Regions from separate parts of the Bradyrhizobium sp. Ken64 genome, predicted to be linked through region 1. Evidence: predicted binding sites of a transcription regulator. Region 1 holds the regulator's gene; the other holds the start of a gene.
What was found. Region 1 encodes HrcA, which represses chaperone genes, less so after heat shock. Its sites were predicted from a motif close to GTTAGCACTCNCNNNNNGNGAGTGCTAAC; they were not measured.
Positions count from the first base shown of each region.

Region 1 (3,207 bases):
CTCGCGCCAACCGCAATTCTGGCAGCGGCATCGATCAAGCCGGACGATGCATCCGCGCTGCTCGTGATCGACGTGCAGAACTGCTTCCTGCCCGGCGGCAGTCTTGCCGTGAAGGAAGGCGAGCAGGTGGTGCCCGTCATCAACAAGATCTCGAAAGCGTTTTCGAACGTGGTGATGACGCAGGACTGGCACACGCAAGGCCATGTTTCCTTTGCGTCAGTCCACGCCGGCAAGAAGCCGTTCGAGACCGTCGATCTTCCCTACGGCAAGCAGGTGCTGTGGCCCGACCATTGCGTGCAGGGCACCGACGGCGCCGCGCTCTCGAAGGACCTTGCGATCCCGCACGCCGAGCTCATCATCCGCAAGGGTTTTCACAAGGACGTCGACAGCTATTCGGCCTTTCTCGAAGCCGACGGCAAGACCTCGACCGGCCTTGCCGGCTATCTGAAGGCGCGCAAGATCAAGCGCGTCTTCGTCGCGGGGCTGGCGACGGATTTCTGCGTCGCCTGGACCGCGCTGGACGCGCGCAAGGCGGGCTTCGAGGTCTATGTGGTGGAAGACGCGTGCCGCGGCATCGACAATCAGGGTTCGCTCGCAAAAGCCTGGGCCGACATGGCCAAGGCTGGCGTGAAGCGGATCCAGTCTGCGGATATCGCGGCGAGCGCGTAAGAGGCGCGATCGAACTGCAAGACCCTCGTCCTGAGGAGCGCGCTTCTTCGCGCGCGTCTCGAAGGGTGAAGGCCCTGTTGCTGCTGCTCGGCCGCATGGTTCGAGACGGCGCTGACGCGCCTTCTCGCCATGAGGATCAGTTGCCCGCGCCGTTCGGCTCGTTGCTGTTGGCAGCGGGCGCGGCCTTGGCGCCGCCCTTGGCGACACCGACCAAGGCGGGACGCAGCACGCGCTCGCCGATGGTGTAGCCGGCCTGCATGACCTGCACGACGGTGCCCGCGGGTACCGATGCATCGGGCACCTCGAACATCGCCTGCTGGAAGTTCGGGTCGAACTTCTGGCCCAGAGGATCGAACTTCTTCACGCCGTGTTTTTCCAGCGCGCTGAGCAGCGAGCGCTCGGTCAACTCGACGCCCTCGATCAGCGAGGCGAGGCCTGCATCGGCCGTCGCACGGGCTTCGGCCGGAACGGCATCGAGCGCGCGCTGGAGGTTGTCGGCGATGTCGAGCACGTCGCGGGCAAAGCCCGTGACGCCGTAGAGCTTGGCGTCAGCGACCTCCTTGGCGGTGCGCTTGCGCAAATTCTCCATCTCGGCCAGCGTCCGCAGCATGCGGTCGCGCGCCTCAGCGACTTCCTTCTGCAAAAGCTCGACCGAGCCGGGCTCGGGATCGTCGGGCATGATGTAGGGTTTTGACACCACGGGCTCGCCGGCCGCAGCACTCGTGTCTTCGGGTTGCCGGTCTCGATCGGTCATCGGCTCTCTTTTCGCATTCGTCTCAGGGGGTTTCTGGCCCGGATATCGTGCTTCGGGCGCCGAAAATCAAGCGCCCGTGATCGGGGGAGACGCCGGTCAGCCCCCCAGGAGCCGGCTGACGATGCGGGCAGCGTAGTCCACGGTCGGGATCACGCGGGCATAATTCAGCCGCGTCGGCCCGATCACGCCCAAAACGCCGACGATATGGCCGGCGGCATCCCGATAGGGCGAGATGATGGTGGACGAGCCCGACAGCGAAAACAGCTTGTTCTCACTGCCGATGAAGATCCGCACGCCTTCCGCGGTTTCGGCGCGGCCGAGCAGGTCGATCACGCCGCGCTTGGTCTCGAGATCGTCGAACAGCAGGCGAACGCGCTCGAGATCCTCCAGCGCATGCAAATCCTCGAGCAGATTGGCGTGACCGCGGACGATGAGCTGCCGGTCCTCGTTCTCGCCGCCCGACCAGCTGGCGATGCCGGCCGAGATCACCTTGTGGGTCAGCTGATCGAGCTCGGTGCGCGCCTCTCCGAGCGCGGTCTCGAGCTCCAGCCGGGCCTCGGCCAGGGTCCGGCCCCGGATCCGCGCATTGAGGAAGTTGCCGGCTTCGGTCAACGCCGAGGATGGAACCCCCGGCGGCAGCGTCAACACGCGGTTTTCGACCTGCCCGTCCTCGCCGACCAGGATCACCAATGCCTTTTCCGGTTCCAACCGGACGAATTCGATATGTTTCAGCCGCGCATTGGATTTCGGCGTCAGCACGACGGCGGCTGCGCGGGTCAGGCCGGAGAGCCGCGTCAATGCCTCCTCGAGGGCGGCCTCGACCGATTGCGCGTGGCCGACGGAGGTCAACTGGCTCTGGATCGCCTGCCGTTCACCGTCATTGAGGTCGCCGACCTGCATCAGGGCATCGACGAAGAAGCGCAGGCCGAGTTCCGTCGGCAACCGGCCGGCGGAAGTGTGCGGGGCATAGATCAGGCCGAGCTGTTCCAGGTCGGCCATGACGTTGCGGACCGAGGCGGGCGACAGCGGCATGGCGATCAAGCGCGAAATATTGCGCGAGCCCACCGGCTCCCCGGTCGCCAGATAGCTTTCGACGATTTGACGAAAGATGTCGCGGGAACGCTCGTTGAGCTGGGCAAGGCCCGCGCGCGGCGCGATCAGATGGATCGGATCGTGATGGGCCACAGACCGTAACTCCTCTAAGATACAGGTAATTTGTCTATCCCGGACGCTTCTGACAAGCGTGGCGTTGGCGGATTGAAAATCGCAGGTGAAGAAGGCCTCGATCTTCCCCCTTGCCGCCCACCCTCACCCCCCCTACAAGCACCGCCAACAGCCCTTTTCCGAGAGTTTTGGAGGATTTCCCATGCGGCCAAGCCGCCGTGCGCCCGACGAACTGCGCCCCGTGACGCTGGAGCGCGGCGTGGTCAAATATGCGGAAGGTTCGTGCCTGGTGAAATTCGGCGACACTCACGTGCTGGTCACCGCCACGCTGGAAGACCGCCTGCCGCCATGGCTGAAGGGCCAGGGCCGCGGCTGGGTCACCGCCGAATACGGCATGCTGCCGCGCGCGACCTCGGAACGCACCCGCCGCGAGGCCTCCGCCGGAAAGCAGAGCGGCCGCACCGTCGAAATTCAGCGCCTGATCGGCCGCTCGCTGCGCACCATCATCAATCTCGAAGCGCTTGGCGAACGCCAGATCACGGTCGACTGCGACGTGCTCCAGGCCGACGGCGGCACCCGCACGGCCTCGATCACCGGTGCCTGGGTCGCGCTCGCCGATT
Region 1 is NZ_JBVVPA010000007.1:199,841-203,047, reverse strand. It holds gene pncA (bifunctional nicotinamidase/pyrazinamidase) at 1-669, shown strand, start outside; gene grpE (nucleotide exchange factor GrpE) at 806-1,423, opposite strand; gene hrcA (heat-inducible transcriptional repressor HrcA) at 1,520-2,608, opposite strand; gene rph (ribonuclease PH) at 2,790-3,207, shown strand, end outside.

Region 2 (3,207 bases), on a different contig from region 1:
GATCTTCGGCGGCTGGGTCCAGGCGCTGCCTTGTTTCATCAGCGTCTCGCCCTCTCCGTCCATATAGGTCTTCACCCAGCCCTTGAGCACGTAGACCATCTGGAATTCGACGTCGTGGAAGTGCAGCTTCGACACCTCGTCCGGATTGCAAGGGCCTTGCAGCCGGATCACGTGCGCCTGCGCGAGGCCGTGGCTCGCGGCGGCGATGCCGAGATCGCGATACTTCGCGTAGGTGCGCAGACCGTCGGCCTTGAAGTCTTCCTCGCGGTGATGGCTGATCGCAATGCGCTGCTTGGGGCGCGCCGGTTTCTTGACGGATGACTTTGCCGGTGTCGCGCGAGCTTTCGCCTTCACCGCCTTGCGCGCCAAGGATCGTGCGGCGGGTTTGGCCCCGCTTCGCTTCTTCACCGCCGCCTGCGATGCGCTACGCGATTTTGCTTTCTTGGCCATGGGCGGTCTCCCCTTTTGTTATGGGGAGAGGCTAGCACAGAATGCGAAATCGCAGGGTGGGTTAGCGCTAACGTACCCACCACTTCTTTCCGCAACCGTTGAAGCATGGTGGGTTACGCTGACGGCAACCCACCCTGCAGCCCCGCGCTCGCCTTCAATGCAGCCGGAACACGCCGTCCACCGCGCGCAACTCGGCCGGCTTGATCAGCTTGGAATGCGCCACTGTCACCGAGTGAAGCGGTCCGTCGAGCTTTTCCTGCCAGAACGCCAGGAAATCCTTCAGCGCCGGAAATTTCGGAAACATGTCGTAGTCCTGCCAGACGTAAGTCTGGAGCAGTGAGGGATGATCCGGCATCCGATAGAGAATCTGCGCGGTCGTCATTCCGTAACCCAGCAGCTGTTTCCGGAAATCGTCCGAAACGGCTCCACTCCGCAAGCCCATGCCAACCTCCTTTGCAGGAGCGCATTCAAGGGGTGGCTTTCCGGTGCGCCTTAAGAGCCACCCGCTGCTGATGCGCTCACATGAGAGAAATGTGACGCAAACTGACAATCCATCTCAAGCCCAAAAGTTTAACAAGCTGTTGAAATTCAATGCGTTAGCAGCAGATACAGCTCCGTGCTAATACGGGCGCCGAGCGCGATTAACGATGGAAAGAGATTTTGGCAGGCGGCGCTTCCGAGTGCTATTTTTCTGCTACAAGCCCTTGCTCCCGCCAAAATCCTGCCTTATCTCAGCTGTGCCTGTGCTAGCACTCGCCGGCACAGACTGCTAACAATCCAAAATTTCCAACTCGTGCAAAAGCTTAGGAGAACTGCATGAATTTCCGTCCGCTTCACGACCGCGTCGTGGTCAAGCGCATCGACGCAGAAGAGAAGACCGCTGGCGGCATCATCATTCCCGACACGGCGAAGGAAAAGCCCTCGCAGGGCGAGATCGTCGCCGTCGGCCCGGGTGGCCGCGACGAAGCTGGCAAGCTGATCCCGATCGACCTGAAGGTCGGCGACCGCGTGCTGTTCGGCAAGTGGTCCGGCACCGAGGTCAAGATCGACAACGTCGACCTGCTGATCATGAAGGAAAGCGACATCATGGGCGTCCTCGACGTCCCCGCTTCCAAGAAGAAGGCGGCCTAAGAGCCCCTCTCTCATCCAGTTAAACACCTAAGGAAAAAATCCAGATGGCAGCTAAAGAAGTCAAATTCTCCGTCGATGCGCGCGACAAGATGCTTCGCGGCGTCGACATTCTCGCCAACGCGGTGAAGGTCACGCTCGGTCCGAAGGGCCGCAATGTCGTGCTCGACAAGTCGTTCGGCGCTCCCCGCATCACCAAGGACGGCGTCACCGTCGCCAAGGAGATCGAGCTCGAGGACAAGTTCGAGAACATGGGCGCGCAGATGGTGCGCGAAGTCGCTTCCAAGTCCGCCGACGCGGCCGGCGACGGCACCACCACCGCCACCGTGCTGGCCCAGGCGATCGTGCGCGAAGGCGCCAAGTCGGTTGCCGCCGGCATGAACCCGATGGATCTGAAGCGCGGTATCGACCTCGCGGTCGAAGCCGTCGTTGCGGACCTCGTCAAGAACTCCAAGAAGGTCACCTCGAACGACGAGATCGCCCAGGTCGGCACCATCTCGGCCAACGGTGACGCAGAGATCGGCAAGTTCCTCGCCGACGCCATGAAGAAGGTCGGCAACGAGGGTGTCATCACCGTCGAGGAAGCCAAGTCGCTCGAGACCGAACTCGACGTCGTCGAGGGCATGCAGTTCGACCGCGGCTACATCTCGCCCTACTTCGTCACCAACGCCGACAAGATGCGCGTTGAGATGGACGACGCCTACATCCTCATCAACGAGAAGAAGCTCTCATCGCTGAACGAGCTGCTGCCGCTGCTCGAGGCCGTGGTGCAGACCGGCAAGCCGCTGGTCATCGTCGCAGAGGACGTCGAAGGCGAAGCGCTTGCGACCCTGGTCGTGAACCGTCTGCGTGGCGGCCTGAAGGTCGCTGCCGTCAAGGCTCCGGGCTTCGGTGATCGCCGCAAGGCCATGCTGCAGGACATCGCGATCCTGACCGGTGGCCAGGCGATCTCGGAAGATCTCGGCATCAAGCTCGAGAACGTCACGCTCAACATGCTCGGTCGCGCCAAGAAGGTGATGATCGACAAGGAGAACACCACGATCGTCAACGGCGCCGGCAAGAAGGCCGACATCGAAGCGCGCGTGGCTCAGATCAAGGCGCAGATCGAGGAAACCACCTCGGACTACGACCGTGAGAAGCTCCAGGAGCGTCTTGCCAAGCTCGCTGGCGGCGTCGCGGTGATCCGCGTCGGCGGCGCGACCGAGGTCGAGGTGAAGGAGCGCAAGGATCGCGTTGATGACGCGATGCATGCGACTCGCGCGGCTGTGGAAGAAGGCATCGTCCCGGGCGGCGGCGTCGCCTTGCTCCGTGCCTCCGAGCAGCTCAAGGGCCTGCGCACCAAGAACGACGACCAGAAGACCGGCGTCGAGATCGTGCGCAAGGCGCTCTCCGCGCCCGCTCGCCAGATCGCGATCAATGCCGGTGAAGACGGCTCCGTCATCGTCGGCAAGGTCCTCGAGAACAAGTCGTACGCCTACGGCTTCGACTCCCAGACCGGCGAATATGTCGACCTCGTCAAGAAGGGCATCATCGACCCGACCAAGGTGGTCCGTACCGCGATCCAGAACGCAGCCTCGGTTGCGGCTCTCTTGATCACCACGGAAGCCATGGTCGCCGAGCTGCCCAAGA
Region 2 is NZ_JBVVPA010000006.1:199,877-203,083, reverse strand. It holds gene AC0L2F_RS13320 (cupin domain-containing protein) at 1-450, opposite strand, end outside; gene AC0L2F_RS13315 (usg protein) at 605-892, opposite strand; gene AC0L2F_RS13310 (co-chaperone GroES) at 1,267-1,581, shown strand; gene groL (chaperonin GroEL) at 1,626-3,207, shown strand, end outside.
Region 2: the regulator HrcA is predicted to act here: its motif matches at 1,196-1,224, upstream of AC0L2F_RS13310 (co-chaperone GroES).